3 regions of the Colwellia sp. M166 genome follow, and region 1 is predicted to be linked to each of the others. Evidence: predicted binding sites of a transcription regulator. Region 1 holds the regulator's gene; each other region holds the start of a gene.

Region 1 (6,513 bases):
CATATTATATTGGGCGATAGCTTGACCGACATGGCGGCGTAAGCGTTTTTCGAGTTTATGTAATTGTGTTTCTTGGCTCGGGGAAAGGGCCAATTTTAAATCTGCGCTCATAGTAAATTCCTGATAAATTGCGGCGCGTAGTATAGCCCAAGCAATTAAATGAAAAAAGTTGAACAAGACAATTTATTGTCTGAGTTCAACTTTATGTTATTAATATTTATGTGACTAAGGTGTTATATAACCTTAGTCGACATCAAGGGGAGATATGTATCCGTCAGGCTTTAAGGCCAATACGTCACAATTCAATCTATCAATGACATGCTCGGCAGTGTTGCCAATTAAGGCTGCTGATAAGCCGGTACGACCAACCGTGCCTAAAATAACTAGCTCGGCATCTAATTTGTTTGCTAGGCTTTGAATGACATCTTCAGGTAGGCCTTCTTTAATATGAGTATTTTCCTTGGCAACATTAAATGCCTTAGCATGCTCTTGCATGGCATTTTCATGATGCTTTAGCATTGAGCTATTATAATCGCTAGCGTTAAACTCTGGAATTTCTATGGCAATATTTACTGGAGTACCAGGGAATGAATTAACCAAATGTAAATTTGCATTCATTACTTTTGTTAGCTGCTTAGCTTCAGCGGTGATTTTGTCATTAAGTGACTTATGCTCTTTTTCATCACTACCAATGTTCAATGCGGCAACAACATTGCCGTTATCAGGCCATAAATGTTCTTTGACTAATAAAACAGGGCATGGACATTTTCGTAAAATATGCCAATCGGTAGGAGTGAAAATAACCGACTTAAGTTTGTCGTGTTGGTGTGTACCTTTAATAACTATGTCATAGCCATGTTTTAAAACTTGGTTAATGATTTGCTCAAATGGGCGGTTATGCCAAATAACTTGACAGTCAATACTGATTTCGCCGGTATTGAGTTCTGAAAGAATGGATTGTAACCATTGTGTTCTGTCATTTATTACCGATTGACGCATGGCTTCACGCTCATCGCTTGATAGCATGGTAGTCATTTCATAAGAAAAATCATATATGGTCAAAAATGCGGTAATGCTAGCGCCGGTTTTACGTGCAAGTTCGATGGCACGTTTTAACGCTTTTTGATCTTCAGTTGTTGGATCAACAACCGCGAGTATTTTTTGATACTTTTCCATAGTTAATTCCTTTATCAATTACCTACTGTACTTATAACAATAGTCTACTTTGTAACAATAATAGTTGTTTTAAATCAAATTATTATCGTGTCAAATATAAATGGTATTTCACGCTAAGCATAGCGTGAAATACCTGAATAAGGAAGTTTATGATGTTAGGTGAGAAAATTAAATTAGAGTGCTGCGCACTCGTTTAATTTATTAATATCTAGAATAATAATTAACTTACCATCGACTTGAATTAAGCCATTCTTATGGAAGCGATTAAGCAGACGGCTAATCGTTTCAACGGTTAAACCAATATAATTGCCAATATCACTGCGAGTCATTGATAAACGAAACTCAGAAGCTGATAAGCCACGAGCATGATAACGACTGCTTAATGCACTGATAAATGTTGCTAAGCGTTGCTCAGCATTCTTCCGATTCAGTAAGGTTAACATTTCTTGATCTTCACGAATTTCTGTACTCATCATACGCAAAATTTGTTTCTTTAATTTTGGCATCGTATTAGACAGAGCGTCGAGGGTGTTATAAGGAATTTCACAAACCATAGAGGTTTCTAAAGCCTTAGCAAAACTTGGATGCTCTGATTCTGCGATCGCATCAAAGCCAAGTAAGTCGCCAGCTAAATGAAAGCCAGTAATTTGCTCTTCACCTTGTTCGTTGACGGTATAGGTTTTAAATGTACCTGAACGAATAGCATAAAGGGCGTGCATAGGCTGACCATCATTGAAGATTTGCTCACCTTTATGAATAGGTCGTTTACGGTCGATGATATTGTCGAGCGTATCGAGCTCTTTATCATTAAGAGAAAATGGCAAGCATAGTTCGCTGATACTGCAATTTTGACAGTGAATATGTTGCTGACCTGTGCATGATTTTTGACTCATAATAACCTATAGCTTTTTTTGGCTTTTTAATGACTAGGATCATATTAGATGTATTATAAATATGCAATAAGTATAGTGTAAAAGCCATAAAAAATAACTGAAATGGCGGCTAACTTCCTGAATAATGCATTACTCAGCAATGACTTAATGCTGATTGTGCCTAATGATACTGAAAGTAAAGCAGGTAAAGTGCCAAGTCCAAAGAAAAACATGATCAGAGCGCCATTAATTGCATCGGCACTAGCCAAAGCCCAAGTTAGAGTTGAATACACTAGCCCGCAGGGTAGCCAGCCCCATAATGCGCCTAAAGCGAAAGCGCTGTTAATATTTTTAATCGGAATGAATTTTTTTGTTTTTGGTGAGATATGACGCCAAAGGTTTTTGCCTAAATGCTCAACATGACTTAACCACATTAACCATTGTCCTAGATATAAACCTAATAGGATAAGGAAAATACCCGCAATGGTTTTCAGTAATGAAACAGGCAAACCAATTTCTTTTGTTGCCATTGAGCTGGTGAAGGCGACTAGAGCACCAATCACACTATAAGAAGCAATACGGCCAAAATTATAGGCAAAGATAATAACGTATTTTTTCTGTTGAGAGGCATCTGATATCGCGGTGGTTAGCATAGTACTGATACCACCACACATCACCACACAATGCCCTGAGCCCAGCAAGCCAATAATAAAAGCAGAAAAAAAATCAAGGCTCATAAAACTACTTTTTAACCTGATTACTTATTACTATTTTGTCTTTCTGCACTTTATTTTCATTAGGTACGCAATTTGTTGCTGTTGAGCTTTTGTTATTATCCTTAGCGGCTTTATCATTGTCATCATCAAATAAAATACTCATGCCTTGCTTTTCCAAGTCATCAAATTGCTCGGTTTTGACGGCCCAAAAAAATAGGTAAATACCGATAATGGTAAGTAAAATTGCAATGGGAATTAGAACATAAATCACACTCATTTTTTTAACAACCTTAAAGAGTTACTCACTACGAGTATTGAACTGGCAGACATGCCAATTACCGCCATATAGGGAGCAATATAACCCATAACAGCCAGTGGTAATACAATGGCATTATAACCAAACGCCCAAAGATAATTTTGCTTTATAATACGCGTGGTACGTTCAGAGACCGTTCTTAATGTTTGAATCGACGCTAATTTATTGTTCAACAATATAACATCAGCACCACTTTTTGCTATATCTGTACCACTTCCCATGGCAATAGATAAATGTGCAGCACCCAATACTGGACTGTCATTAACACCATCACCAATCATAGCGACAGTGTGAGTGACTTGCTGTTGCTTAATGGCGTTAACTTTATCTTGTGCTGATAAGTTTGCCTGGACATTATCTAGCTGTAATTGGGCTTGTAACTTGTTACAGCCAGCTAAATGATCACCAGAAAGCATGAGGGTTTTAATGTTTTCAGTGTGTAAAAATTTTATTAAATCTGTGGCATCATCACGCAAACCATCATGTAAATAAAATTCAGCTATTAAGCTTTCATTTTCCATCAGTACGCATTGTGCACTATGAGCTTGTTGGTTGTTATTTTGCAGTAACCATGAGTTTTTACCGATGCGATAATGCTGTTGATTAATTTCACCGCTAATACCTGCTCCTGGTGCTACAACGACCTGTGAGATTTTTTGATTAAAATCTCGATAACAAGTGAAAGCTTTGGCAAGGGGGTGAGCAGAGTGTGCTTCAAGTGCGGCGGCAATAGCTAAAACTTGCGCTTTACCTTCGGAATTACTCGCTATGGAAAACTTACCATGAGTAACCACTTCTGTGATGGTAAATTCACCGGTGGTAAGCGTCCCTGTTTTATCAAAGGCTATTGCGTCTATTTTAGGCATGGCTTCCAAGACATGACCAGACTTTACCATGATACCTTCACGATTGAGACGAGTGGTTGCACAAGTTAATGCCGTTGGTGTTGCTAACGATAAAGCACAAGGGCAAGTGACCACTAATACCGATAAAGTAATCCAAAATGCTTCTGCTGGTTGATGTTGAGCCCAGTAAAATGCTGTACAAGAGGCAGTGATCAGAATTAATGCGACAAAGTATTGCGCGATTTTATCTGACAGTTTTGCCAGCTTTGGTTTGTGCGTTTGTGCGTTTTCACTTAAACGAATCAGCTGGCTTAAAAATGACTTTTGATTATTGTGTTTTACTTTTGCCGTTAAGTTGCCATCACCGTTAATGGTGCCGGCATAGATAATATCTTGCTCACTTTTATGCAGAGGTAGTTGCTCACCAGATAACATCGCCTCATTAATTTGGCTGTTACCTGAGATAATTTCACTATCAGCCGGAATGGTTTCGCCAGGCTTGATTAAAATAATATCGTCTGCCTTTAAGTGTGTTGCGGCGATAAAGCTTTCTTGCTGGTCAACGAGCTTAGTCGCTGTCATCGGCATTAGTTTTAACAAATTTGCTGACACATCTGCGGCTCGGGAGCGAGCGCGAAACTCTAAGAATTTTCCGATCAACAATAAAAAAGTGAACATTGACACTGATTCAAAATATACCTCACCTTGTTGGGTAAATGTTGCCCAAGCGCTGGCAAGAAAGGCAAGACTGATGGCAATAGATACCGGTACGTCCATGGAAAGCTGTTTCGCTTTAAGGGCAAAATACGCACTTTTATAAAAAGGGAAAGCGCCATAGGTGACAATTGGTATGGTTAAGAAAAAGCTGGTCCAACGTAAATAAACTAAATTGTGTTCAGCCATGTCAGAGAAAGCACCAAAATATAAACCAAAGGCGATCATCATCACTTGCATCATTAATATGCCTGATATGCCTAAACGTTTGATGAAGTTCTTTGCTTGTTTCTTATTTAGCTCTTCTGCAGTGCTGGCTTTGAAGGGCAGGGCATGGTAGCCAATTTTTTCTATTAAGCTCAGAATTTCACTTAATTTTACTTGTTCTTCTTGCCATTGCACTGTTGCTCTTTGTGTTGTGGCATTAACATTTATTTTATTAATTCCAAGATGCTTGCTGACTTGCATTTCTATCAACCAGGCACATGCTGAGCAACTGATACCTTCAATGGTTAATATGGTTTCTTTAAAACCATCATGGTAATAAGCAAATTCACTTTGTAAACTTTCTTCGTCGAGAATTTCGTTACGCTGCAATTGCTCCGGGATCAAGGCCTCACCTTTTTGGGCCGGTGCGCTGCGAAAGCGGTAGTAGTCGGTTAAGTTGTTATCGACAATGGTTTGGGCAACAGCTTGACAACCTATGCAGCACATAGGTTGGCTAATATTTTCAATGTTTGCTGTTAAATCAATACCACTGGGGACAAGTTCACCGCAATGAAAACAATTTATGCTCATTAACCTATACCCATTAATAATCTTTTGTTAATTTGCGACCGCAGGATTTGGCGAAATATCGATATAGTCAGCTTGAGGTAAGGTGATCACAGATTGAATTTTCCAGTGATCTTCAAATGGGCTAAGCGTTACACGCCATTTACCTGAAACGTCTTGGCCAGCTTCAAAGTGATGGGTAAAGTTACCATTACCATCTGCTGTTAGTGCTAAATAGAAGTCTCTATCGGCCAGTGTTGGATGATAGAAATTAACATTGAGTAATGGGAATTCTTTTTCGATACCGGTTGGACGAATGATCAGTTGATCGTCAACAAGCTTCAAGCCAAAGCGCATGCCCAACTTTTGTGCTTGCTTAATTTTGCCTAATTCAAGATTGATCGCTTTACCTTTTTTATAATAATCACCGACCACTAATGTGTCTGGATTGGTATTGGCAATAATAAAAGTAGCGATACCGGCAACGACAGCAGTAAAAGGCAATATAAATACAAGCCATGCCCAAGGCTCTTGATACCAAGATGTTTTCATGAAATTTTCTTCTTTGCTGATAGTGCAGACATTATACGACTTTTCTTATACGGGAACTATCAAAAAAGTGTTAATTTTATGAACTTTAATTTTCATTTAAATAATAAAAAACCTTAGTGTAATTAAACACTAAGGTTTTGTTTTTAAGGGCAGATAAACCCGTTAATTTTAGTTGTTGTTAATTTTGTGACAAGCTGTAAACATAGGCACTGATCACGTGAACTTTTTGTTCACCTAGGATTTTATCCCAAGCAGGCATTACACCAGCACGACCGTTAGCAATTGACGTCTCAACTGCTCGCGGTGAACCGCCGTATAACCAAACGTTATCAGTTAAGTTTGGAGCACCTAATGGAATGCCCATTTCAGCACTACCTTTACCTTCTGCGCCATGACAAGCAGCACACATAGCAAATTTAACTTTACCTGCTTCAGCAGCTGTCGTATCAACTTCACGACCACTTAAGCTAAGTACAAAAGCAGCAACTTCTTTAACACCTTGTTCGCCACCTAATGCCGCACTCCAAGCCATCATGCCATTAGCCTTA
Region 2 (6,513 bases), 1.1 Mb from region 1:
GATATTAACTTAATGGGCCAATATTTAAATGACGACTATGGCTATGATCGCGTTGCTTTAGGGAGTTGCTCGTTAAAGAACTGTTTAATTGCCGAAGGTGGCGCTGATTGTTACTTACGTGTCGGACCAACAGGTGAATGGGATACTGGTGCAAGCCATTGTATTATTGAACAAGCCGGTGGCAGTATTATTGATAGTGAATTTAATCCCTTAACCTATAATCAACGTGAAACGTTAATGCAGCCTGACTTTTTGTCTTTAGGGAGCAAAAATATTCCTTGGCATGATATTATTAAACCACATAGAGCTACACGCTTAATTAAATAACCTTAGGCACTGACATATCTCCCCTGACACTGCTTGTTGAAGTATCATGGGATATTGTGAGTTGCGTACATCAAAAAAATGGAGTGCTCAATGCGCCAAACAACTTTAATTTTAATAACTTTACTGGCGAGTATCATGACGAGTTTACCTGTGTTAGCAGCATGGCAACTCGATAATGAAAAGTCGCAGTTAACCTTTATGTCAGTGAAAAAATCAATGATTGCAGAAAATCATCATTTCTCAACGCTTGCCGGTAATATTGATGAGAAAGCACAGGTTAATATTAATGTCGACTTAGCTAGTGTTAACACTAATATTGTCATTCGTGATGAGCGCATGAAACAATTTGTCTTTGAAAGCAATAAATACGCTTCTGCAACGTTTAGTGCTCAGCTTGATAATACTATGCTTGCAGCCTTAAAAACGGGCGACGTTAAACAGTTAACCGTCGATGGACAAATAGACTTTCATGGCCAACAGCAAGCTGTCAGCATTAATGTCAATGTGATTAAATTGACTGAAAAACAAATGTTAGTGCATACAAGCCAACCATTTTTTATCAAAGCGGAGGCTTTTTCGCTGGTGGCTGGTATTAATAAATTAAAAGAGTTAGCCTCGTTACCGAGCATTGACTATGTTGTACCGGTCAGTTTTTCGGTGACATTTGTTCGCTAAGTTTGTTTTTATTGAATTTATAAAGGTACTGCTTCAGTGCCTTTTTTATTCTATTATTTCTTCACTGCCTTCATTAAATTGCGCTGCGGGAAGAATATTCACCGTTTCATGTAATTCAGAATAAACCAATAGTGCGGAGCCTTGTTTTAGTTGCTGATGAACTTGGCTTATTTTGTCAGTCAGAGAAACATCTTCACTGCCATATTCAGTACCTTCTCTTAGCACAAAGTTCTCGATGATGGCGTTTAAGGTCTCGGTAGGTAATTGATCTAAGGCAATAATCATAAGTATCTCGTGAAAAACTCTGGAATGCGTTGTTCAAGCCAAAATTTAGGCTTGAATGGATTACTACCGCTAATAAAGCCAACATGACCGCCACGGGCACTTATTTCAAAGGTCATCTGCTGCGGTAGCATAGTGATAGCCGTGGTATTTTTATCACATAAAAAAGGATCATCGCTGGCATGAATGATCAAACAGGGTGCGGCGATGTCTTTAAGCACATCTCTGCCACTTGAGCGTTGATAATAGTCATTCGCATCTGCAAAGCCATTGATAGGAGCGGTAATCATTTGATCAAAATCTCGAATTGATCGAATATGTTGTAAACTTTTTATATCAACACTATTCAGCAATTTAGCATCTATTTTTTTTATCGTACTGGCTTTGAGCATATCAACCAGATATTTTTGATAGACGCGAGAAAATCCTTGGTTAATTCGGTCGCAGCAGCTTGATAGGTCAAGTGGAGCACAAATAACACAAGCTGCTTGATAAGTCGTTTGTTTTTGTTCTGCTAAGTATTTTGTTAAAACGTTGCCACCTAATGAAAAGCCGACAATGGCTTTTTTCGCCTCTGGGTAATACTTAGCAAGGTGTTGGCTAAAATAGTCAACATCACAGGTTTGACCGCTATGATAAGATTTTGCCATACGGTTAGGTCGGCCGCTACAGCCACGAAAATGCATCAATACTCCTACCCAACCTTGCGCTTTAATTGCTGATAACATGCCCTTAGCGTAATGGCTATTTTTTGAGCCTTCTAAACCGTGTAAAACCGCAACAATCGGGCGAGTACATGCCGAGTTCACTTTTTCAGTCCAAGCTAAGTCAATAAAGTCACCGTCGGGTAACTCTAAGGTTTCATCGGTTGTAGTAATATTATGATGACGCCTAAAAAATTTAGCGGCAACAGTTTGCAGGTGAGGATTTTTGAGCCACCAAGCAGGGCTGAAAGAGCTTTTGGTAAACATAATGCGGTAATAGTAAATAATACAAAAAGTTATTGTACGTTAAAAGTACGCTAATGCCCATAAGTGCTATTTATACCAAATTGATTAAGTTCTTTCCCACTCAGCGAGAATTAAAAGGCTTAGCGGCACAGGTTCATAGTTCCAGACTGAACCTAAGTACCTACATCCATGCAAGGCATTGATTGAAGATAAGGGTTATTCTCGACAACTGCTCCTGCGTTGTTCTAATGACTTACATCGCTGTGAGCTCCTTGTCAAAATCAATAACGCAGTATGTAAACCTTTTAAACTCGAGCTCTAGGAGCTTTCTCGATATTCACTAACATCGTTAAATTTATTTAATGTAGAGTGACTAAACCGAAACAAATTCGCCTTGTTTTTGCACATCGAGAAGCGTTCTGAATTGGGAAGAAATTTAATCAAATTGGTATTAGTAGAAAAAACGATTTTGTATCAACAAGATGTTTTATGAAGTTAAATTAAACATTTTGTTCAATAGTATCGTTCTATCCGGCCTCGAAATATTGTAATGGCTTATTGTTAGCGCCCAGTTTGCGGCTCGATGACGAGATATTTATCTCGTCACAAGTGCTTATCACTGGTATTTAAGCAACAATATTATTTAGCTGCAGGCAATAAACTACTGCTTATCTTCACTAATGTGCTTTGCAAAGTAATAAATATAAAAGCCACCAATACCTAACAGAACAGCTAAGCCAATAAAAGAAATCAGTACAATAGGGTCGTTGAGTAGCATATCTAAAATGTTCATAACTTACTCCAAAAGATATTAAAATGGTTAATAGGGTAGATAACCATTGTAAATAATAACCCTACTTTATTTGTTGATTTAGATCACTATCATCGTCAGTTTATCTACTGAATCTCTTTGTTATATCGATAAGTTTTTTCATTTAAATCAATATCTCCAAGGCAAAGGGAATAATCAATATGGTTGCTATGGTGTCGGTAATGCGTTGACAGAGTGAATGTTTTGTTGCTTTCATTTTTAGCTCAAAGCAAGGTCTTAATACATTGATGCGTTTAATAACTTCATAGCTGAGTAAGCATGCAATGAAGGTGATTAATATCAAAATAGAGGCCTCTAGCGCAGCACCTAAATTAAACCACGTCACGTATATACCCTACGCGTGCGACATTGACACAGTTAAGTGAGCAGATAGAGGCTAAGGGTTTTTGTCGTATTCATCGCTCGCATGCGATCAATCTAAATTATGTTGAGTCAATCACCCCGTTAAGCTCTGGTGATAGCGAGGTTGAATTAACCAATGGAAAAAGCTTAAATTTATCTCGACGTTATAAAGAAAACTTCAAAGCTCGACTTGTATAACCGAAAAAGTAACCTTACGGGCTGTTAAGTGAAGGTTACTTATTATAGTCATAGCCCCTTGGCTTGCCTTGAAAAAGCGTCAATCTTTGTTGCTTAATATGTATTTGGAGCAAGCAAACATTATATGAAGCGCCTTAATTGCCAACTTTTTCAAGTGCAACATAGCTATAAAGTGAAAGATCAATAGCCCCTAAAGATCTTGGTTTTAAAGAAACCTTCTTAGTTTTAATTCTCGTTGCTCGATGATTTTACGGTGAATGGTGTCAGCTTTTTCTCGTGCAGTTTTAATTTGCTCTACAGATAATTTATACTCGTCCATATCACGACTTTTTTCCGCCGCACGATAGCCATTTTTAGCGGCAATAATATTCCAAATGTATGACATTTCGGTACTTTGAGGAAGCCCTTTACCTTCAAAGTACATTAACGCTAGGTTAAATTGCGCCAAGGCATAGTTTTGATCGGCGGCTTTTTGATACCAGCGCGAGGCTTGTAGGTAATTCCGCTCTATGCCATTGCCGTTGTAGAGCATTACGCCGAGATTAAATTGCGCACGAGGTAGATCTTTATTAGCTGCTTTTTCCATTAAGGCATAAGCAGTTTTTAGATCTTGTTTAGTCACTTCACCTTCGCTATAAAGTAAAGAAAGGTCGAATAAAGCATCAGGATAATTTTGCGCGGCGGCTAAATTAAATAATTCGAGTGCTTTTTTAGCATTTTTAATCACGCCATAACCGTTCAAATAAATTAACCCCATTTGATATTGTGCTGGTGCATATTGCTCAGCAACTAAAGGTTCAAATTCGGCAATCGCTGCTCTAAATTCACCACGGTTTAGCTCATATATGCCTTGATCTAGATCGGCACTGTACGCCGAGCTTTGAGCGAATAGCGCAATACTAAGTGCAAGTAAGATTAATTTTTTCATTATCATGTCCTATAGTCTGATGTTGTCATGATGAGATAGCGTGACAACTTAATATGCTGCGATAATTTAAGTGTAGCAACAAAACGTATTATGCTTGTGACATTATCTCTTCAATTTGTTCTTCAAGCTCAAGCCACTGCATTTCATTTTCTTCTAACGTTTGCTTAAGCTTAGCTTGATGCTTTAGTAGCTCAGTGAGTTTGCTTTTATGCTCTGCTTGATAAACATCACTATTGGCTAATTGAGCTTCAACGTCAGTTAATTCATCTTGTGCTTTTTGTACTATTTTTTCAAACTTATCTGCTTGTTTACGTAGTGGTGAGGCCTTTTTACGTAATTCAGCTTGTTCTTTGCGTTGTTGCTTTTTGTCTATTTGTGGCTCGCTGACAATTTTATTTGCTTTGACTGATTGTTTTTTATCATCATTTAACCATTGTTGATAATCATCAATGTCACCATCAAAATCTGTTACATGGCCATTAGCAACCAAGTAAAACTCATCAACACATGACTCTAATAAATATCTATCATGGGCAATAAGAATGATCGCACCGTCAAAGTCTTGTAAAGCTAACACTAAGGCCTGGCGCATTTCTAAGTCGAGATGGTTAGTGGGTTCATCGAGCAGAAGCAGCTGTGGTTTTTCTAAGACGATAAGTGCTAATACTAAACGCGCTTTCTCGCCACCAGACATAGTGCCAACTTTATCTAATGCTTGGTCGCCACTAAAGCCAAAGCGGCCTAAGAACGATCGAGCTTGTAATTCGGTGATATCAGGCTTTGCACGGGTAATATGTTCAATGGCACTGCTAGGCATATGCAATTGCTCAAGTTGATGTTGCGAAAAATAACCTACTTTTAAATCTTGTGCACAGTAACGCTCACCCTTAAGTAAGGCTAAATCACCGGCCAGTGACTTTATGAGTGTTGATTTACCGGCACCGTTACGGCCCAGTAAACCGATGCGGCTACCGGGGACTAAGGTCATGCCAACGTCTTGTAAAATAATAGCTTCATCATTATAGCCACATTGACTTTCTGTTAATGCTAATAGCGGATAAGGTAGTGTTTCAGGTTGTTCAAAATTGAAGGTAAATTGGCTATCAACATGCGCAGGCGCTAAATCAGGTAGTTTTTGCAAACGTTTTAAACGACTTTGTGCTTGTTTTGCTTTACTGGCTTTGGCACGAAAACGATCAACGAACGAGGTTAAATGGGCAACTTCTTTTTGTTGCTTTTGATATTGTGCATCTTGCTGAGCTAAATGCTCTGCACGTTGGCGTTCAAAGGCACTGTAGTTACCAGAGTATAATTTCGCGGTTTGATGCTCAATATGCAAAATTTGACCAATAACATCATCAAGAAAATCTCGATCATGAGAAATCAACACTAAAGTGCCGGTAAATCTTTTTAACCAACGCTGTAACCAAATAACGGCATCCAAATCTAAATGGTTGGTTGGTTCATCCAATAGCAATAAGTCAGCACGACTGATCAAGGCTTGCGCTAAGTTTAAGCGCATGCGCCAACCACCAGAGAACGATTTTACTGGGTTTGCTAGTTGCTCTTGCATAAAGCCTAAACCGTGTAATAACTCAGCTGAACGAGCCGGTAAGCTGTAACCATTGATGGTATCAATTTGGTTAATAATGGTCGCTTCAAGTGTACCGTTATCATCTTCGCGTGCTTGGGCCAATTTTGCCTCTAGCTGGCGGTATTCAATATCACCATCCATGACATAGTCTAAGGCTGATTGCTCTAGCGCTGGTGTTTCTTGCTTAACGGTGGCAATTTTCCAGCTTGCCGGCATGGATAGGTTACCCAAATCTGGCGGCAAGGTACCAAGTAAGCTAGCGAACAAAGACGATTTTCCACAGCCGTTCGCCCCAACAAGTCCAACCTTATGATTTGGGTGTATGGTAAAACTTGATGATTTTATGAGGTATTTTGCACCTCGGGCTAAACTTAAATCTGTAGCT
Region 3 (6,513 bases), 610 kb from region 1:
TTAGGTAAGCTTCGATTGATAATGACTCATCGAGATTTAAATGCAGTGCTGAGCCGCCATCTAAGTATTGCGTGATTTCTTTGCCATGTAGAACAAATTTATCTAAATGATTTGTATCGTTATCTTCTACTAAATAAAAATATGAATTATAGCAGTCACGATTGACTTGATAGCCGTCGTTACGATCCCATTTCGCATTTTTTACCCCTAAGTTTTCTGCCGGCACAAACTCAGTATTGAACATATAGCCAAAATGCTTTTTAGCGGCTTGGTTCGCGTTATAAATCACTTGTAGTTTGCTGCTGACAAAGTCTTTGTAGGCTTGGTTATTATTAGCCGGAATATTACAAAACTCTGCTGCTTCAGCCATGCCATTAATACCAATGGTTAGAAATTGCTTATCAAGTGAGATAAAACCAGCATCGTAAACCGATAAAGCGCCCTTGGCTTGGTAGTCTTGCATTAACTTGCGATAGGCAACTTGGTATTTTTGAATTTTTTCAATTTCGCTTTGTAAATCACGACCGTCTTGTACCAGACGGTTCATGTTCAAGGTGATAACATTAATTGACCCTGTTGCCACGCCACCTGCGCCTAAGGTATAAGAAAAAGTATTATCTGAAATTTCATTACGCAAACGACAGCATGAGGCAAGTGAGTCAGGACTATCAGATAAATAGATGAAAAATGAATTTCCTTGTGCTTTTTGCTCGGCCAATTGTCGAGCAAAAATATCATCTTTACAGCGGCCATTTTCGGTTAGCATCGCGGCGGTAACGACAGGAAAGGTTAACACAGCTTTTTCACGTTCTTTATTTAACCAGCTAAGAAAAAACTGCTGCAATTGTTCAACGGTTTGCCAGTTTGGTTTGGAAAAGTCAGGAAAAACAAAGTTTTCAAACATAGCGGCAAAGTAATGTTGATCAAACAAGGAAATATTCCAAAATACACTTTGGTAGCCACGTGCTGCCGCGGGTTGGTTGATAGCATAAACCACATGTTGTAAATGGTTTTCAATGGCTTTTTTATGGCTAGTTAAATAGTTATCACCATATTCAAGACGAGCAAAATAATCAAAATAAGTGATAAATTCAACGGTGGCAACAGCACCGGCAAATTGCGCAGAAATAGCAAAAATCAAATTAACAAAAGAACCGCAGAAAGACTCTAAATGCTGTGGTGCTTTTGACTCGCCGCCCAACTTAGTTAAGCCATCAAGTAAAAATGGGTACATACTGATAGACGTGCAATAAGGCTTTAAACTGGTTTCATCGTGCACATAAATTTCATGTGCTTCAATTTGCCGTAAGTACTCAAGTGCTAACTCGTCGCCAAATGCTTCACGAATTTTGTCTTGTACCAGTGCTCGGTTTATTTGTACAAAGCAGTCTTTTAATAATTCTGCTTCTAATGTAGCAATATTTTTTTGCCCAACATTGGCATTAGCATCCATTTTTGAACCGTCAGCAGCATTTTGCGCGAGGAAATAATTATGGATAAAATCTTTTTTATGGTTAATTTGCCTGTCACTAAGCTGCAACATTGTTAACTCCTTTTAATAAATTACTGTGATGATTTTTTATAAATAAGTGATTGAGCTTTTCACCGGTTTTTATATCGCGAAAAACTTGATTGCTTGTAATACTTTCCAAACCACCAAGCGCTGATTGCCATGGACCTGTTTTTAAGAAATTAAGATGCTCAGATATACTGATGTCGATGTGCTTTTGCCCAGAGTAAAGGCAAGTTTTTAAGCCCAAATTTCTAGCGATAAGTAATTTTTCAATTAATGCTTTGGCTTGCCATTCACCACCAAAAAAAATCACGCAACTGATCAAGTTCTGGTATTTAGTTAACCAATTAATAAAGCTTTTATTTGATAAATGGCTGCCATAGTCCGCATTCCATAACTCAGTACTATGACAGCCGGTGCAAGCTACTTTGCAGCCACTAACGCTAAAACAAAGGCTAATTTCATTTGGTACTTCCTGGAAAACAATCGAAGGAGGTAAACAATTAAATTTCATATTAAAACCTATATATGCTTATTTTGTTTCTGTTGAGCACAATATATAGTGTTTTTGTGTTTTTTACTGTTGATCAGGATCAAAAGTTTGTTAAAGTAATACTATATGTAGGGTTTTATTTTTATTATTTTACTAGATATGGTGTTTTATTCGACTGCTAGTGGGGGAGATCTTTGTTATCCTTGGAGGTTATTCTGGGCCTCGATTAACGGCTGATCTGATGGTAAAACTGGCCGTTTAAAATGACACTGACCTATATAACCTCATTCTTTACTTAAATGGCGCTATTAATTGCTTATCTTACTCGGTATGATTCCGGCCAATAATGGTTTAATAATAAAAATAGTATAAGGAAAGGAAATGGCAACACTATCGTTAACAGGCTTCTACGCGAGTTTACTCGGTATTTTATATATTGGCTTAGCCATTAACATTATTCGTTTACGCAGGAAGTTTAAAGTTGGCATTGGCTCTGGTGATAATAAATTTTTAGCTAAGGCTATTCGTATTCATGGCAACTTTGCCGAATATATCCCTTTAGCGTTAATTTTATTGGCAGTTTATGAATTAAATGGCGCATCTGTGATCATGCAACATGCCTTAGGGGCAACTTTAGTTGTTGGCCGTGCTTTACACGCCATTGGTTTAACGAAAAGTATCGGTATCTCAATTCAACGACAAGTGGGTATGTTGTCGACATTTTTGGTGATTTTAATTTTAGCGGTTGAAAACATTCGTAGCTTTGTTACGGCTTAACGTTTAATAACTTTATAATAATGAACAGTGGCTAGGTTATACAATTATATAACCTAGCCATGATCTGCTTGATGGAATAGCGGTATATTAGCGCTTTTGTAACATGCTGATATGTGGAATTCCATCTTCTAAATAGCTTTCGCTTACTCTGCTAAAACCATGCTGATTATAGTATTTTTCTAAATGCTCTTGTGCGGAAATTTTGACCGTATCTTGCGGAAAGTAGCGCAAGCATTTAGCTAGGGCTATTTGCATTAATTGGTGACCAAGGCCCTTACCACGAGCACTTTGCGCAATCACCACACGACCAATACTGATGTTATCGGGATAGGTTAATCCTTTGGGTAATATGCGCAAATATGCCGTCATAATTCCCTTTTGATAACAAAATAAATGTTGAGTTTCGGGATGTCGGTCGTGATCATCTAAGTCGGGGTAAAAACAGCTTTGCTCTACCACAAAGATATCAATGCGTAATTTTAGTAAATCATAAAGTTCATTGGTAGTGAGTTGTGAAAAGTTTTTGTTTTCCCAGATTATGTCATTTTCTATCAAAGGTTTATTCCGTTATATTGCTGATTTTTATCAGTTATGGTTGATGTACTGCCAGTAGTAAAATTATCTACTATGAATCACAAATGAAAATTCACTATATGCGAATGAAGTATTTTACTCATTTTAGCGGTGCTATTACAGCTAAGAGAATAAAGCAGTATCAAATGTTTTGATTAATCAGTCGTTGTTCAAAATCAGCTATCGATAATGGTCTGGCTAATAAATAACCTTGTCCTAAGAGGCAACCTGCATTTGTTAGAAGCTCTCTTTGTTGCTCAGTTTCTATACCTTCGGCAATGACCTTTATATTAAGCTTATTTGCCATCACAATAATGGCCTCACAAAGGGCAACATCTTTATTATCGACAGACATATTCTGCACAAAACTTTTATCAATTTTTAAATAATCAATAGAGAAGTTTTTCAAGTAAGAGAATGAGCAATAACCGGTGCCAAAGTCATCAATAGACACTGTCAGCCCTTGTCGACGAATATTATCGAGTGCGCTAACCACCTCTGCTTGATTCTCCATCAGCAAATTTTCTGTTATTTCAATCGATATTGCTTCAGGTGGGATATTTCGTTCGATAAGTGATCCAGCCCAAGCAATGATTTGCTGACCTTTATTTCGGTACTGCACAGGAGATGTGTTGATGCTGATCATTAAGTTATGGCAGTGACTGTTTCTCCACTGCTGCACCTGTTGTGATACTTCTTTAAATACCCATTCACTAATTTCAACAATAAGCCCAGTTTCTTCTGCAACAGGGATAAAATCTAACGGTGAAATTAAACCTTTCTTGGGATGTTGCCAACGGATCAGTGCTTCCGCTTTAGATATTTGATTATTTGTTAAGTTAACTATCGGTTGATAAACCATGTAAAATTGCTGTTCTGTAATAGCAACCCGCAGATCTTGAATGATTTCCATGCGTTTGAGAAAATTTTTGCGCATATTTTCGGTAAAGTAATGAATGCTGTTTCGCCCACGGGCTTTAGCACCATACATGGCTTGGTCTGCATTTCTTAATAGCGCGTCTATGCTCATGGCATCGTTTGGATAAAGTGCAATACCTATACTGGCGGTGCAATAAACGCTTTTTTGTTCAATAATATAAGGTTGCGCAAGTGTATTTAATAATTTTTGTCCAATGTTATCAACGTCAGTGTCTGTACTTGTACCGACAAGTACGATGATAAACTCATCACCACCTAGCCGGGCAACAATATCATTTTTTCGAAGACATTTTTTGATGCGCTTTGCACTGTCAATAAGTAAAATATCACCAGCACTATGCCCCAAAGAATCGTTTACATCTTTAAAGTTGTCTAGATCTAACATAATAATAGCAAGTTGCTTTTTTTCGCGTTGAGCATTATCGACCGCTGTTGTTAGATGTTCATGTAATAAGTTACGATTGGGTAAGTTGGTTAGACTATCAAAGTTAGCTTGCTGCCATATTGTTTTATTGGCTTTTTCTCGCTCTATTGCGATACGAGCTAAGTTGGCAAACTGTTCGATAAGTGTGAAATCAAGTTCGTTTGGTGTTGATATTGTTCGTTGGTAAATAGCAAAGGTACCTAGCACATTACCTTCGTTATCGATGATTGGCTCCGACCAACAGGCAGAGAGTTGTGCTTTTTTTGCCAATGCTGCCCAAGCAGTCCAATAAGGATGTGTTGCTATATCGGTAACAATAACCCTTTTTCTTGTGTAAGCCGCCGTTCCACATGAGCCCATGGCTTCACCAATAGTGAAACCGTCTATTGCTTGGTTATAAAAATCAGGTAAGCTTGGTGCTGCGCCTAATATTAATTTTTTTCCTGTTTTGTCGAGTAATAAAATACTGCATTTAGCGTCTGAGTATTCATTCTCAATACCTTGGATAACAGCAGGTAGTACTTTTGATAACTTACTTGAACTGGCGATCAATTCTAAAATATTATTACGAACTTTGTTTATTTTATCCTGCTCGGATAATTGACGATTTTTGTTTTGCATAAACATTGAAAGTGCACAGGCAAACATATTAGTTAATACCAGTCCGCCTATAACACGATAAAATGTAAAGTCATCGAATTGTTGATAGGTAATAAAACACGCCAAAATAATAAATAAGCTGTTAAATAAAATAGCAATAGTGGGGGAGAGTAAATAAAAAGCTACAATAACAATGGGAAATACCCAATAAATTAAACTTGCGCCTTCTAATTCCAGAGCTACTAATAATAATACCTGCATAAAAACTGCAAGTAAGTTACTGAAAAGTTGTGTTTTATTGCTGTACCAAACACCGGAAAAAATAATAATTGAACCTATAATTGCAGCAAGGTCAATGAGGATGGCCGTTGTTTCTTGGCTTTGAATACTTACCATAAGAAATGGAAGTATTACGAAGATTGCTAAAGCGGTTACTATTAAAAGTATTTGTTCTTCTTCTGGGCGGTGCTTTAATTTAACCGTCATACGAGAGCAACTTCTTATTAATGAATTATTTTATTGAATTATTGTAATGAAATCGTCTGAAACTATTATGCTTATTATTAGCCTAGCACATGGAGTGATAAACTCGCATTTTATCCAGCAGCAATAAATATAGTATAGACAACATTCAGTACATTAACTTATAGCAATTTTACTAAGTTTCTGAGTGGGAACAAACTTAATAAACTTGGTATTAATTGGAATTTAGCCGTTAACAACCAAGGTATGTAAACTTTGCAAGCAACTATCATCTTGCTTATCTGCAAGGTATTGACAAATTTCTTGTTTGTATTGATTAATATTGAGCGCTGGAAATTCAATATATATCACATTTTTTAGGGCCTTTTTCTCAAGAAATAACACATAGGCTAGAGGAAGATACTTAGGGTTGAAGTCGTGTTGATAAATAGTGGCTCGTACTTGTGATGCACTATAATATTGTGCTTCACCGTAACGTTTTTCAAGCGTCGGTAGCAGTTTTTTACTGTACTTTTTGAGCGAATAATATTTGAACATATGCTAATCCTTAGCATTATCTTTGCATCCTAAAATTTAAGTTTATATTGTAAGTTGCTAAGCTTTCATTCGTCAAGTGATACAAGCTACAAGCCTTTGTTACTCTATGTTTTGTGGATTTGGATATACTTTTTAGGTGTTTTTTTTTTGAAAGAAAATTGATAGGTTATTGAT

The links. Region 1 encodes FNR, which switches genes on or off when oxygen is low (the NO sensors DNR and NnrR bind a similar motif). Its sites were predicted from a motif close to TTGATCTAGATCAA; they were not measured.
Region 2: the regulator FNR is predicted to act here: its motif matches at 3,101-3,114, upstream of FGD67_RS14275 (DUF3149 domain-containing protein).
Region 3: the regulator FNR is predicted to act here: its motif matches at 2,097-2,110, upstream of nrdG (anaerobic ribonucleoside-triphosphate reductase activating protein).

The regions. Positions count from the first base shown of each region.
Region 1 is NZ_CP040755.1:4,274,526-4,281,038, forward strand. Features, by position in the region: partial or broken gene FGD67_RS19310 (tRNA 2-thiocytidine(32) synthetase TtcA) at 1-111, opposite strand, end outside; gene uspE (universal stress protein UspE) at 244-1,176, opposite strand; gene fnr (fumarate/nitrate reduction transcriptional regulator Fnr) at 1,350-2,069, opposite strand; gene FGD67_RS19325 (sulfite exporter TauE/SafE family protein) at 2,123-2,785, opposite strand; gene ccoS (cbb3-type cytochrome oxidase assembly protein CcoS) at 2,790-3,041, opposite strand; gene FGD67_RS19335 (heavy metal translocating P-type ATPase) at 3,038-5,437, opposite strand; gene FGD67_RS19340 (FixH family protein) at 5,465-5,965, opposite strand; gene ccoP (cytochrome-c oxidase, cbb3-type subunit III) at 6,144-6,513, opposite strand, start outside.
Region 2 is NZ_CP040755.1:3,143,544-3,150,056, forward strand. Features, by position in the region: gene cysQ (3'(2'),5'-bisphosphate nucleotidase CysQ) at 1-327, shown strand, start outside; gene FGD67_RS14260 (YceI family protein) at 418-1,002, shown strand; gene FGD67_RS14265 (YheU family protein) at 1,048-1,287, opposite strand; gene FGD67_RS14270 (hydrolase) at 1,284-2,255, opposite strand; gene FGD67_RS14275 (DUF3149 domain-containing protein) at 2,896-3,027, opposite strand; gene FGD67_RS21930 (hypothetical protein) at 3,170-3,391, opposite strand; partial or broken gene FGD67_RS14285 (LytTR family DNA-binding domain-containing protein) at 3,388-3,606, shown strand; gene FGD67_RS14290 (tetratricopeptide repeat protein) at 3,812-4,534, opposite strand; gene FGD67_RS14295 (ATP-binding cassette domain-containing protein) at 4,623-6,513, opposite strand, start outside.
Region 3 is NZ_CP040755.1:44,098-50,610, forward strand. Features, by position in the region: gene nrdD (anaerobic ribonucleoside-triphosphate reductase) at 1-1,543, opposite strand, end outside; gene nrdG (anaerobic ribonucleoside-triphosphate reductase activating protein) at 1,530-2,027, opposite strand; gene FGD67_RS00285 (MAPEG family protein) at 2,388-2,783, shown strand; gene FGD67_RS00290 (GNAT family N-acetyltransferase) at 2,871-3,323, opposite strand; gene FGD67_RS00295 (bifunctional diguanylate cyclase/phosphodiesterase) at 3,499-5,805, opposite strand; gene FGD67_RS00300 (DUF6559 family protein) at 6,028-6,339, opposite strand.